3 regions of the Bradyrhizobium sp. BR2003 genome follow, and region 1 is predicted to be linked to each of the others. Evidence: riboswitches for the same ligand, from Rfam matches in the RefSeq annotation. Region 1 holds a riboswitch; each other region holds the start of a gene.
What was found. A riboswitch is a leader RNA that binds a small molecule or an ion and turns the genes downstream of it on or off. The one in region 1 is predicted to bind cobalamin.
Positions count from the first base shown of each region.

Region 2: linked by a shared signal. The riboswitch ahead of E2I15_RS18875 (TonB-dependent receptor) and the one ahead of E2I15_RS34200 (ribonucleoside-diphosphate reductase subunit alpha) in region 1 are both predicted to bind cobalamin.
Region 3: linked by a shared signal. The riboswitch ahead of E2I15_RS15685 (DUF1636 family protein) and the one ahead of E2I15_RS34200 (ribonucleoside-diphosphate reductase subunit alpha) in region 1 are both predicted to bind cobalamin.

Region 1 covers NZ_SMYJ01000043.1:66,517-71,286, reverse strand. Annotated here, with positions in the region: gene E2I15_RS34205 (ribonucleotide-diphosphate reductase subunit beta) at 1-822, opposite strand, end outside; gene E2I15_RS34200 (ribonucleoside-diphosphate reductase subunit alpha) at 813-2,645, opposite strand; cobalamin riboswitch at 2,856-3,071, opposite strand; partial or broken gene E2I15_RS39410 (transposase family protein) at 3,127-3,460, shown strand; gene E2I15_RS34195 (class I SAM-dependent methyltransferase) at 3,491-4,444, opposite strand.
Region 2 covers NZ_SMYJ01000025.1:279,053-283,822, forward strand. Annotated here, with positions in the region: gene E2I15_RS18855 (helix-turn-helix domain-containing protein) at 1-113, opposite strand, end outside; gene E2I15_RS18860 (ABC transporter substrate-binding protein) at 217-1,032, opposite strand; gene E2I15_RS18865 (ABC transporter ATP-binding protein) at 1,239-2,012, opposite strand; gene E2I15_RS18870 (FecCD family ABC transporter permease) at 2,009-3,052, opposite strand; cobalamin riboswitch at 3,154-3,351, shown strand; gene E2I15_RS18875 (TonB-dependent receptor) at 3,515-4,770, shown strand, end outside.
Region 3 covers NZ_SMYJ01000021.1:48,161-52,930, forward strand. Annotated here, with positions in the region: gene cobN (cobaltochelatase subunit CobN) at 1-2,226, opposite strand, end outside; gene cobW (cobalamin biosynthesis protein CobW) at 2,226-3,260, opposite strand; gene E2I15_RS15685 (DUF1636 family protein) at 3,257-3,631, opposite strand; cobalamin riboswitch at 3,725-3,939, opposite strand; gene cobO (cob(I)yrinic acid a,c-diamide adenosyltransferase) at 3,976-4,629, shown strand; gene E2I15_RS15695 (cobyric acid synthase) at 4,641-4,770, shown strand, end outside.

The DNA.
Region 1 (4,770 bases):
GTGGATCTGCTCAGGCCTCATGCCCTCGATCCTGCCGAGGCCGAAGGCGAGGTCGACGAAATTCTCCTCCAGCTTCACCATGGTATTGGCGACGTCGACGATATCGTCACGGACGGAGCGCGTCACCGCGCCGGTTTCACGGTTCCATTCGTGAAACAGCTTGATAATGCCCTCACAATGCAGGCTCTCGTCGCGAACCGACCAGCTTACGATCTGTCCCATGCCGTTCATCTTGTTGTGGCGGGGGAAATTGAGCAGCATCGCGAAGCTCGCGAACAACGCCATCCCTTCGGTGAAGGCGCCGAACATCGCCAAGGTCCTGGCGACATCGGCTACTGTGTCGACGCCGAACTCGTGCATGTAGTCCGCCTTGGCACGCATCTCGGAATAGCCGCGAAATGCCTCGAACTCGGTTTTGGGCATGCCGAGCGTTTTGAGCAGCAGCGCATAGGCGTCGATGTGGACCGTCTCCATATTGGTGAACGCCGCCATCATCATCTGGATGGTGAGCGGCTGGAAGATCGGGATGTAGCGCTTAAGATAGTTATCGCCGACTTCGATGTCCGATTGAGTGAAGAAACGGAAGATCTGAGTGAGCAGCGCGCGCTCGCTGTCGGTAACGTGGTCCGACGCCCAATCTTTCAGGTCGGCACCAAGCGGCACTTCCTCGCCCATCCAATGGGTCTGCTGCTGGCGCTTCCAGAACTCGTAAGCCCAGGCGTAGCGATCGACGTCATAGCTGCCAGTCGAGTCGAGGAGGCCGACGCACCGTTTGCCGATCAGTGTGCGTGGATCGACGGATGAGAGATCGATCACTGACATGCTAGGCACTCCTCATAGTCAGCGCGCCGCTGCGCCGGCTGCGGCCGCGCCGCCTTGTCGCCGTCAGCGATGTTGCCGGCAAACGCCGCCCGCGAGATCGATTTTGAACGGCAGTAGTAGAGGCTCTTCACCCCGCGCTTCCATGCCGTCCAATGCAGCATGTGAAGGTCCCACTTATCGACGTCAGCCGGCAGATAGAGGTTAATCGACTGGCTCTGACAAATGAACGCGGCGCGGTCGGCGGCTAGCTCGACGATCCAGCGCTGGTCGATTTCGAAGGCGGTGCGAAAGACCGCTTTCTCGTGCTCCGACAGGATGTCGAGATGGGCGACCGAACCCTCGTGCGCGATGATCGACTGCCAGGTTGCCGAAGTATCTGCGCCCTTGGCGGCCAGCAGCTTGGCGAGATGCGGATTCCGCACCGAGATGGCACCGGACAAGGTCTTATGGGTGTAGATGTTGGCCGGGATCGGCTCGACGCAAGCGCTGGTCCCGCCGCAGATGATGCTGATCGAGGCGGTTGGCGCGATCGCGATCTTATGGCTGAAGCGCGCCATCACACCGCGTTCCAGTGCATCCGGGCACGGCCCACGCTCGCGCGCGAGCGTCACGGATGCCGCGTCGGCATCGCGACGGATTTTCCGGAACATGTTCAGATTGAACGACTTGGCCACGACACTTTCCATCGGAATGCCCTTGGACTGCAGGAACGAATGGAAGCCCATGACGCCGAGGCCGACGGAGCGCTCACGCAAGGCGGCGTAGCGGGCACGCTTCATGCCGTCCGGCGCCACCGTGATGAAGTGGGTCAGCACGTTGTCGAGGAAGCGCATGACATCCTCGATGAAGCCTGGCTTCTCATTCCACTGGTCCCAGGTCTCGAGGTTGAGCGACGACAGGCAGCACACCGCGGTGCGGTCCTCGTCGCGATGATCGATGCCAGTCGGCAGGGTAATTTCGCTGCACAGGTTGGAGGTAGAGACCTTGAGGCCGAGCTCGCGCTGGTGCTTGGGGAGCGACCGGTTGACGGTGTCAATAAACAACAGATAAGGCTCGCCGGTCTGAAGTCGGTTCTCCAGGATGCGTTGCCACAGCTGCCGGGCGTCGATCTCGCGGATGACACCGTTGGTCTTCGGGCTGCGCAGAGCGAACGCGGTGCCGGCGCCCACGGCACGCATGAACGCGTCGGTAACGCTGATCCCATGGTGCAGGTTGAGACTCTTGCGGTTGAAGTCGCCGGACGCCTTGCGGATCTCGAGGAACTCCTCGATCTCGGGGTGGTGGATATCGAGATAGACCGCCGCAGAGCCGCGCCGCAACGAGCCCTGGCTGATCGCCAATGTCAGGCCGTCCATGACGTGGATGAACGGGATGATACCTGAGGTAACGCCGCCCTTCACCTTCTCGCCGATCGAGCGAACGTTACCCCAGTAGGTGCCGATGCCGCCGCCGTTAGAGGCAAGCCAGACATTCTCGTTCCAGGTGCCGACGATGCCTTCGAGCGAGTCCGACACCGAGTTAAGGAAGCATGAGATCGGCAGACCGCGCGTGGTGCCGCCGTTGGACAGCACCGGTGTGGCCGGCATGAACCACAGCCGAGACATCGCATCATAGAGACGTTGGGCATGCGCAACATCATCCGCGAAGGCGCAAGACACCCGCGCGAACATGTCCTGGAGCAATTCGCCGGCGAGCAGATAACGGTCTGTCACCGTCAGCTTGCCGAACGGCGTCAACAGGTCGTCGCGCGTCCGATCGAGCTTGAGATCGGCCGGCCTTGGCGATGGCGCAAGGGGGCGCGGCAGCGGAGCCGGCGATGGCAAGACACGACACAACTCAGGCGGCTTAGGCCATGCCTGCGCTGGTCCCGCCCGCACATGCGACGGCTCAATGAGATGACCCTCCTGATCGAAATTGTAAGACGACGACATCGGCAACCCCGCGATGTGAGGCGTGGGCCGCGCGGACGACTTGCGAGGAATCCGGGCAAATGTCCCCGGCTGCAAGCGACCCACCGGGGCACCCCGCCCGAGGACTTTCGTTCAGTCGCGGCAGGTCTCCTGGCTCGCGGGTCACTGCGGCCGTCGGCCTTCCCGGCGCTGTGTCGCGCCAGTGACCATGATGACAACCGCTCGCCGCTTACAGTTGCGGGGGCAGCCCCGGAGTTGCCATTTTGGCGCACCGGGTTCCCTCTTAGCTTCCGACCTACAAGGTGTGGGGAGCGGAAGACCGTGACTGGCTAGAGATAGGCACCACTCGCCGGGATTCGTCAACTGGAGAGATCGAGATTTAGAAGGCAAAAACATACCGACCGCCCGGACCACGCTATCGCCGCTGTCACTTCCGCTGCAGATGATTGAAGATGCCGTTGGGCCGCCTTTCCAGTTTCCGTTAAGTTTGCGTATAGTCGAGGAAATTCTGGCCCACGTGTCGCGTTGATGCGATCTATGAAACCGCGCGTCAGTGGAGAGGGAATTCGGCAAGGCGCTCTCCGATTTGAATCGCAGCGCTCCCCCGCTCGCGGCGACAAACGGCATCTGGACGAAGTCGTTATCCATCGTCGGCGAACAACGTCGGCTCTGGCGCGCCTTCGACCAGAATGGCTTTGTTTTTCGACGTATTGATCCAGCGCCGAAGGACTCGCGCGCTGCACTGTGGTCCTTAACTGTCAGGGCTCCAGCGCAACCTGCAAACCCTCGTCGCTTTCAACATGAACGTAACGGGGCCCAATCGGACGTCCCCTGCCGCTGGCGACGGTGACAACGTCTTCCAGAGGCCTGGCCCGTGCATCCGCCTCTGGGCGAGACAAGATCAGATCGGCATGAAACAGCCCCTCTGATTCGAGGCCGGTCGCATCCACACCAAGGGCCGCCAAGCTGGCCAAACAGCTTTCAAACTCTTCAGCATCGCGAAAGCGACGCTGGATGAACGTCACGCCGGTAAGACGTTCTGTCACAAGACCACGCTTTGCAAACGCCTCGGCCAAAGATTCAAATGGGAACATTCGTAGCACGAAGGAGATGATCCATGGTTGCTTCTCTGTCGCATCGAGAATCTCGCTGAACGTCTTCTCGGTAACGTAGCCGATGCATCCGGTTGACATGATAACATCCACGGAGCGGAGAATGCGCGCGCTGTCCGTCGATAGCGCCTCCTTTTCAAGGTCAGCGACGATGCCCTGCTCCAAGAGGCCAACACTCTTTGCATAGCTGATCGCCCGTGCCGACACATCGAGGCCGATAAAGCGCGCCAACCCGACATCAGGCCAGGCTGCATAAAAACTGCGATCGAGACTCACCAGTGTCTCAGAACTGATCGCCCTCATCTCACGCCGAGCGTAGCGGTGACGCAAGCCTCCGAAGGTCAGCGGAAAGCGATGCACCGCTGCGTTGATGCCGTATGAACATCCAACATCGAGCACGACGGGCTTAAGGCCGGTTGCCGAAGCTTTCGCTGCCAGGATTTGGCGCACAACCGGCTCAGCCACGTCCGGGATCATATAATCCAGGTCTCCGAGGATCGAGAAATATGCCCTCGGATCATCAGAAGCATAAATATCATAGAATAGAGCTTTAGACCGATTAATACGCGAAAAATCTACCCGCAACACAATTTCTCCCATCTCATTTGCAAGCGAGTCGACGGCAGGAGCCTTCGTACTCGCCCGCACTTTGGTATACAGGTCGGCCTTACACCCAACGGTGCGATAGCAGAAGCGGCAAGCGGACAAGAGCATCCGCCAGCGCAAGACTATCATGACACTGGTCCCGCACCGATGAACAGCCGCTGGAGATACATTCGGCCGAGTTGAGAGCGGTCGAGGCGACGGCAGGCAACATGAGAAGGACCGTTTCTGTCGCGTGATAAGATTGGCAGCATTCGTGAGCGCGAATGCGCCAGCCCATTAGAGAAGCGAGCTGACCGAAAGCTGACGAGCGTTCGTTACCT
Region 2 (4,770 bases), on a different contig from region 1:
CGCAGCACCTTCAGCTCGTCTGAAAGCGCCCTTATCCGCTCGCCCGCCAGAATGCGGCGAACCGCCTCAAGCTTGAACTCTCGGCTGAAAACACGGGGTGATTTGTTGGGCATTCGTTCTCCGTTAGAGAACTGTCCCTAATTTCCCGTGTCTCACTTTTGGGGGGCACTCCATTAAGTGCCCCCGGATTGCGCTTCGCTTCATCCGGCTACAAGGTCACCATGTCACTCGCTGCAACTCTTCCGTCAGCCGGTCCAGCGCATCCGCCAGCATCACGCCGCCGCACACGGTGAGCCGCTCGGGCAGCACGATGCGCTTGCTTTGCGGATAGAAGCGCTCCAGCGCCGGATGCAGCAGGAAGGCGCGACCGTCATCCTCGGCGCGGTCGCCGGCTTCCGACACCAGGATGAAATCCGGCCGCAGTTTTACGATCGCCTCCAGCGAGGCAAATCCGCCCGCACTGAAGCCGAGTTCGCCGGCGGCGTTGGCGAGGCCGGCTGCCGCCAGCAGCGAGCTGACCAGGCTGCCGTCGCCAGGCACAAACCCGCGCCGCTCCAGCGGCAGCACGCGGTAATGATGCGCGCTTGCCGCCGCCCGCGCCCGGGCGGTGGCCGCATCGAGGCGCGCGATCTCGGCTTCTGCGCGATCGGGATGCTGCACCACATCGCCCATCGCGCGGATCTGGTCCTTCACTTCGTCCAGCGTGCGCGGCACCGTGAATTCGACGAGGCGCAGCCCGTTGGCCTTCAACAGGTCGCGCGTCGCGCGCTTGTCGAACAGGCTGACCACGACGAGGTCGGGCTTGAGCAGCAGCACGTCCTCGGCCTCGCCGGACAGACGCGGAAAGTTTCGCGCCTTCTCCGCGGCCCAGGATTGCCAGGCATCGCGCGAGAAGCGGCTGAGGCCGATGATCTGGTCCGGATCAGCCAGCGACAGCACGAGCTGGTCGCTGCAGACATTCATCGAGACGATGCGCGGTCCGGCGGCGGACGCGGTGTCGGCTGACGCGAGCCACACGAGAAGTGAAAACATCAGGGCAAGGCAGGATGACGCAAGATAGCGTCCGCGCGAAGACAGCGCCCCCTCTTCCGCTTGCGGGGAAGGGTTGGGGTGGGGGTCGTGCCGCAATGAACACTCCTTGAGTGGAGAGAGACCGCACCTGCTGCGCTCTTCGAGCGCAGCAACCTCCCGCGCAAGCGGGAGAGGTGAACTGAGCTCGTGGTGAGCCCGCGGCCTCATCACACGTCCGCCCACGGCACGATGACGGCTTCGCGCTGAAATTCGGCACGATAGGCGCTGACCCGGAACACGCTGGCGAGGACACTCTCCGACAATGCTTCAGCAGGCGCACCTTGCGCGGCCAGCCGCCCGTCCGCGAGCACCAGCACATGATTGGCGAACCGTGCGGCGAGCCCGAGGTCATGCGTCACCACGATCACCAGCACACCGGTGTCGGCGACGTTGCGCAGCTTCTGCATCACGTCGATCTGGTGGCGCGGATCGAGCGAGGCGGTCGGCTCGTCGGCGAGGATCACCGGCGCCTCCACCGCGAGCACCCGGGCCAGCGCGACGCGGCTGCGCTCGCCGCCGGAGAGTTCGGTGACGCGGCGATCGCTGAATTCCGTAACGTCGACCGCCTGCATCGCGCGGAGCACCGCCTCCATATCCGTCGGCGGCAGCCGCGCCGGATCGGTCGCACCGTGCGGATAGCGGCCGAGCGCGACGATGTCGCGCGCCGGCAGCGGCCAGTGCACCATGTGGCCCTGCGGCAGATAGGCAAAACGTTTCGCACGCTCGCGTAGCGGCAGCAAGGCCAGCGCATCGCCGCCGATCCGGATCTCGCCGCCCGACGGGATCAACCCGGCCAGCGCGCGCAGCAGCGTGGTCTTGCCGGCGCCGTTCGGCCCGACCAGCGCGACCAGGTGGCCCGATGGCAGCGACAGCGAGATATCGTGCAGCACCTTGCGGCTGCCGAGCGAGGCATTGAGAGCGGCGGCGGAGAGCAGCGTCATGCCACGCCTCCGCCGAGCGCGCGGCGTTCGCGCATGATCAGATAGAGGAAGAACGGCACGCCGATGATCGAGGTCAGCACGCCGACCTTGATGTCCGATGTCGAGGGGATGACGCGCACCGCGATATCGGCGGCGAGTAGCAGCGCCGAACCGGTGAGCGCGCTCGGCACCAAGAGCCGCGCCGGATCGTGACCGATCAGCGGACGCATCAGATGCGGCGCGACGAGGCCGATGAAGCCGATCGTGCCTGTCACCGCGACCGCGCCGCCGACGCCGAGCGCCACGCCCGTGATGACGAGTAGCCGCAACCGTCCGACATCGACGCCGAGGCTCTGCGCCGCCTCCTCGCCGAGCGTCAGCGCGCGGAAGGCGCTCGCCTGGCTGAGCAGGATGGCGGCGCCCGCGACGATGAAAGGCAGTGCCAGCACCACGTGCTGGAAGCTGCGGTCTTCCAGCGAGCCGAGCAGCCAGAACGCGATCTCCAGCACCACGAAGGGATTGCTGGAGAGGTTCATCACCAGCGCGGTTGCCGCCCCGGCAAAGCTCGAGATCGCGAGCCCCGCGAGGATCAGGATCAAGAGCCCGGCATTGCGGCCGGCGATCGCAAGCAGCGCGAACACCGAGCCGAAGGCGGCGATGATCGCCACGACCGGCAGCGCGTAGGAGCGCACATCGGCGAGGCCCAGCGCGATCACCAGCACCGCGCCGAAGGCCGCCGATTGCGGCGCGCCGAACAGCGACGGCGAGGCCAGCGGATTGCGCAGCAACCCTTGCAGCGCCGCGCCGGACAGCCCGAGAATAGCGCCGATCGCGAATGCCAGGATGGTGCGCGGCAGGCGGATCTCGCGCACGATCACCTGCGCCACATCGCTGCCGCCGCCGAACAGCGCCTCGATCACCACGAGCGGCGACAGCCGCACCGGCCCGATGCCGAGCGAGATCACCAACAGCAGGATTACGAGCGCAAGCAGCGCCGCGGTGGCGCCCCACCGGCGTCGCGCCGCGACCTCGGCCGCCAAGGCAAAATCCTGCACGCTCATTGAATCCATGCTCTTACAGCGATCGCCGTGGCAGACAAGCGACACTCGACAAAAACCGTGGCCGCCCGACTGCCGCCGGATTGACTTTGCTGCCCGGCCGAACCCTAGATGAACATGACGGTTCTTTCATGAGATGAAAAGGGAATGCGGTACGGGGAAACTCCCCCAACGCCGCGGCTGCCCCCGCAACTGTATGCGGTGAATCCTTCGTCACAGGCCACTGGGAATCTCGGTCCTGGGAAGGCGACGAAGGGTAACGACCCGCGAGCCAGGAGACCTGCCGTCAGCCGTGGTCACACGCGAGGATGCCGGTCGGGGAGTACAGGCATGAGCTTCACCTGATGCTGCAAGCACGATGGTGAGACTGGTTCGCGGTGACGTGCCACCGACGTTACCGAGGCCTCGCTTATGCTCTCCTTCCCTAGCCATCGGCGGCACCGCGCGCTTCTGCTCGCGTCGACGATGGTCGCGCCGGCAATCCTTGTCTCCACCGCGCGGGCGCAGCAGGCGCCCGCTCCCGATCAGCTGCCGGCGATCGAAGTCACCAAGCCGGGTGACCAGAACGTCACGCGCGCCAGGCCGGCCGCCGACGAAGCTCCGGCGCCGCGCCGCCCGGCGCCGGGCACCGCGCAGAGCAACAATACGGGCAGCGGCAGCGGATCGGGCACGACAGGGACCGGCGTGGCCACCGGAACGGGTGGCACCGGCGGCGGCCGCCAGTTCGCCGGCATTGTCGGCTCCTCCTCGGCCGTGATCACCGCCGACGACATCGCGCATTCGCCGGTGCAGTCGCTGCCCGAGATCCTCGCGCAGGTGCCGGGCGTGCAGCTGCAGACGCCCTATGGCGGGCCGAATGGCGCCAAGACCTCGGTCGACCTGCGCGGCTTCGGCGCATTCGCGACCGACAACACCCTTTTCCTGCTCAACGGCCGCCGCCTCAACGACGTCGACAAGGCCGGCTTCGACCTCACCACGATCCCGCTCGATTCCATCGAGCGGATCGAGATCACGCGCGGCAACAGCGGCGCGGTGCTTTACGGCGACAACGCGGTGGGCGGCGTCGTCAACATCATCACCAAGACCGGCGTCGGGGGCCCGCCGACGACGATGCGGGCCGAGGCCGGAGTTGGCTCGTTCAACACCCGCATGGCCGCGGTCTCCGCGGCGCTCAATTCCGGACCGTGGTCCACCTCGTTCTACGGCAACGGCATCAAGTCCGACGGCTACCGCGTCAACAATGCGCTCGACCAGCGCAACGCGGTCGGCAACATCAATTACACCACGCCTGATCTCACCGCCTTCCTCACCGTCACCGGCAGCGACCAGAAGCTCGGCCTGCCCGGCGGACGGCTGGTCGATCCGTCGATCGGCGTCAACGAGCTGCTCACCGATCGCCGCGGCGCCGCGACGCCGTTCGACTATGCCAACCAGCAGACCGCCAGCGTCACCGCCGGCTTCACCAAGACACTGATGAACGGCGTCGACCTGATCGTCGACGGCGGCTGGCGGCAGCGCGAGACGCAAAGCGGCTTCTTCGGCACGGTGCCGACCATCAGCTCCGCGTCGACCTACAATGACGCCGCGCTGCAAACCTGGTCGCTCACGCCGCGGCTGAGCGTCAAGAATATGATGCTGGGGATGCCGTCGACGATCCTGACCGGCATCGACTATTACGATTCGACCTTCCGCGAGGCGCGCGGCGCCTATGAGGGCGTCGA
Region 3 (4,770 bases), on a different contig from region 1:
CAGCAGTTCCTCGGCAAGTTTCACACCCTGCGCATGTGCCGACGGCGTCGGCACCGCGCGCGGATCGACCGCAAACAGATTGCGTCCGGTCGGCAGCACATCGCCCCGTCCACGCCAGGGCGAGCCCGACGGCCCCGGCGCCACGCGCCGCCCCGCGAGCGCATCGCGCAGCGCCGCCCTCTCCGCCTCGCCGCAGGCGCCCTGCCCGAATATATGCAGGCCGTCGCCGAACTGGCTTTCCTTGAGATCGCAGACGAAACGATCGATCTGCGGAATGGCCTCGGCCGCGGAGACCGACGCGGCGAGACCGAGATCGTCTTCCAGCCCGGCGAGGCGCGCTTCGTCGCGGATCGCGGCGATCAGGCGCTGCCGCCGCGCCGGATCGAGACCATCGGCAGTCGAATACTCATCGAGCAAGCGCTCGAGACGGCGCAGGCCTTCCGGCACCACGGCCTGTGCCAGTGGCGGCGGCAGGTGGCCGATCGTCACGGCACCGATCCGGCGTTTGGCCTGAGCCGCCTCGCCGGGATCGTTGACGATGAAGGGATACACAACAGGCAGATCGCCGATCAGCGCCTCCGGCCAGCATGCGGATGACAGCGCAACCGACTTCCCCGGCAGCCATTCCAGCGTGCCATGCGCGCCGATGTGGACGACGGCATCGATGGCCCGCTGCCTGAGCCACAGATAGAACGCGACATAGGCGTGACGGGGCGTGCGCGCCAGATCGTGATAGTCGGCGTCGCGCTGCCCCACCTCACCACGCTCCGGCTGGACGGCGACGACCGATTTGCCGCAGCAGATCGCCGCGAAATGAAATGCGCCGTTACGGCAATCGGGATCGTCTTCCGGCGCGCCCCATGCGCGGCTGAGATCGTCCTGCAGTTCTTGCGGAAGGCCGGAAAGCGCCGCGCGATAGTCGGCGACGTTCCACGTCAGTTTCCGGCGCAACAGCACGTCGCCCAGCGACTCCACCGGCTCAACATCAAATCCCGCGGCCGCGAGATCCGTCAGCAACACCTCGACCGAAGCCGGCGCATCGAGGCCGACGGCATGCGCGATCTGATGCGGACGGCCAGGATAGTTCGAGAGCACCAGCGCAAGCTGCTTCTCTTGCGCCGGCTTGCTGGCGAGCCGATGCCAGGCTGCGACGCGCGCGGCAATTGCCGCGACACGCTCGGCGTCCGGTCGATGCGCAAGATGCGCGAATTGCAGCTCGGGATCGCGCTCACCAGGCGACTTGAAGCTCACGACGCCCGCGAACAGGCGGCCGTCGACCTCCGGCAGCACCACATGCATCGCGAGATCGCCGGGCGAGAGCCCGCGGAGCGACAAGGCCCAGTCCTCGCGCCGCGCCGTCGACAAAGCGACCTGGAACACCGGGCACGATGCAGCGTCGAACGGCGTCGTGCCGTCGTCACCGGCCGCAGAGAACGCGGTCGCATTGACGATGGCCGCTGGAACGCATTGCGCGAACTGGACACGCAGCCAATCGGCCACGCCCGCCGCCTTCAGCGAGGTGACGAACACGCCGTGCGCATCGAAACCCCTCTCGCGCAGTGCATCGATCAAGGCATCGACCGGCGCCGTGTCGCCGGCCGCGAGATAAGAACGATAAAACGTCACCAGCACGCGCGGCCGGCCATCCGGTGCCGGCAATGCCGCGATGGCACCGCGCCGCGAATCGTAGGCGCCGATCTCGGGAAGATCGATCTCGCCGACCACAGGCCCGGCATAAAGTCCGGACGCCAGGGCCAGTTGCGCGATCACGGCCTGCGCGGCAACGGGGCCGCCCTTGTCGCACAGCACCTTGAGACGGCGCAGCGTCGAGACCGGCAAGGTCGAGAATTCATCCAGCCGCAGATCGTCGCGGCCATCGGCCGGCAGCACCACCAGGGCAATGCCGCGCTCCTTCGCCAGTCGATGCACCGCGGCCAGCCCGTATGACCAATAGGGCTCGCCGCCGATCAGCCGAACCAGGATGCCGCGGGCGTGCGACAGCGTCCGCTCGATATAGGTATCCACCGACAGCGGATGGCGCAGCTCCGCGAGATTGGCAAGCCGCAGCGACGGCAACGCAGCGCGGCCGCGCCGCCAGCCGGCCGCGAAGGCAGCAATATCGCTGTCGGAAAACGACAACACCACGAGATCGGCCGGATCCTGGCCGAGGTCCCTTGGCGTCGCGGTCTCCTCAAGGCCGCGGCTCTCGCGGAAGACGACGTGCATCAGACACCAAGCCGTGCCCTGATCGCGGCTTCATCGATGTCGGCATGTTCGCCGATCACGACGAGCTTCGACTGCCGCGCCCGGGCGCCCCAGGGCATGTCGAACTGATGCCGCACCCGCTCGCCGACCGATTGCACCAGCAGCCGCATCGGCTTGCCCTCGACCGCGATGTAGCCCTTGGCGCGCAGCACATTCTGCTCGCGCGCCAGTCCCTTGATCGAGGCGACCAGCGCGTCGACATCCGAAACTTCCGGAAGATCGATCACGACGGAATTGAAATCGTCGTGCTCGTGTTCCTCCTCGCCATCGTGATGCGACGGCCGCGCCGCGAGATCGTTTTCCGCCGCCGCCTCGAGGCCGAGGATCACGCGCGCGTCGATCGTGCCGTCGACGACGGGCAGCATCGGCACCTCGCGCGGCATCTCGGCCGCGATCACCGCTTTCGCTGCCTTGATCCCCTCCGCCCCGGCGAGATCGGCCTTGGTCAGCAGCACGAGATCGGCACAGGCGATCTGGTCCTCGAACACTTCGGACAGCGGCGTCTCGTGGTCGAGATTGTCGTCCGCTGCGCGCTGCGCGTCCACCGCGGCCGGATCAGGCGCAAACCGGCCGGCGGCGACAGCCTCGGCATCGGCCAGCGCGATCACGCCGTCGACCGTGATCCGCGAGCGGATCTCCGGCCAGTCGAACGCTTTCAGCAGCGGCTTCGGCAGCGCGAGCCCCGAGGTCTCGATCACGATGTGATCGGGCTTCACGTTCCGCGCCAGCAACTGCTCCATCGCCGGGATGAAATCATCGGCGACGGTGCAGCAGATGCAGCCATTGGCGAGCTCGACGATGTTCTCGGCCGGACAATTGGCGTCGGCGCACGACTTCAGGATGTCGCCGTCGACGCCTTCGCTGCCGAACTCGTTGACCAGCACCGCGAGCTTCTTGCCGTTGGCATTGCGGATCAGATGCTGGATCAGCGTCGTCTTGCCGGAGCCGAGAAAGCCGGTCACGACCGTGACCGGAATTTTGGCGAGCGTGGTCATTCTGCGGCCTCCGGCACGACGGCGATGGGTGGAATGCGGGCGAGCGATTGCTTGCGGAAGATTTCCGGACGGCTGCGCCACGGCACGATGCCGTCAGGCGCCGCCGCATAGGCGGAGGCACCGGCGATCACATCCGCGGCATTATCAGCGGATAAGCGGCCGTAGACATAGGACCACCGCCCCGGCGCGCTGAGCGCGACCGAGCAACCCTGGCTGCAGGCCGACAGGCATGCGACGGGAACCAGATTGACGTCATCGGGCACGCCGGCCTCGACGAGCGCGGCATGCAGGCGCGCACCGGGCGCGAGCTCACCTTCCGCCGGCGTCTGGCCGGCGCGGCAGGTGATGCAGACATGAAGTGTAACGCTCATCGCCCTTCCTGGATTGACAGCGGGAGCGATGAGGCACACGAACCGATTTTGGACAGGTTCGTTCCCCGTCGCGGAACACCCCGTCCGCCGGTCTCACAACATGCTGCGTTGGCAGGTCTCCCGGCTTGCGGAGCAGGTTTTACCCTTCGATGCCCACCTTCCCGACTCCATATGGAATCAGTGGCTTGGGTATCTCTCCGGTCACGGTCGCGGGGGCGGCTGCGCTTCGGGCGAACCTTGCGGTCATCGCCCTATCGCATTCCCTCTTCGCCTGTCGTAGGACAGGAACCAACGCAGGACCACCATTCGTCCAAGCCTCGCACTTGTCAAGCCGAAGGAACGTGATGACTTCAGATGGAAACGACGCTGCGGACGGCGCCGTCGGCACCGATTCTTCACTGGATGCGCGGCACGCGGACAAGATGGCGAAAAAGAAGGCCGCCCGCGACCGCATCATGGCGACCAAGAGCGGTGAAAAGGGCCTGATCATCGTTCATACCGGCGCCGGCAAAGGAAAATCCTCCTCCGCGTTCGGCATGATCGTGCGCTGTGTGGCGCACGGCTTTCCCTGCGCAGTGGTGCAGTTCATCAAGGGCGCCTGGGATACCGGCGAGCGCCGCCTGCTCACCGGGCATTTCGGCGATCTCTGTCAATTCCATGCGATGGGCGAAGGCTTTACCTGGGAGACGCAGGATCGCGCCCGCGACATCGCGGCAGCGCAAGCCGGCTGGGAAAAGGCCAAGCAGCTGATCGCAGATCCGAGCCTGCGCATGGTCGTGCTCGACGAGATCAACATCGCGCTACGCTACGATTATCTCGCGATTGCCGATGTCGTCGACTTCCTGACGACGTCGAAGCCGCCGATGACCCATGTCGTGCTCACCGGGCGCAACGCCAAGGAGGAGCTGATCGAGATCGCCGATCTCGTCACCGAGATGACGCTGGTGAAGCATCCGTTCCGCTCCGGCATCAAGGCCCAGCCGGGCGTCGAGTTCTGACAGACATCACCATGGCGCGCGCATTGATGATCCAGGGAGCAGGTTCCGACGTGGGCAAATCGCTCATCGTCGCCGGCCTTGCGCGCGCCGCCCGACGGCGCGGCCTGCGCGTGCTGCCGTTCAAGCCGCAGAACATGTCGA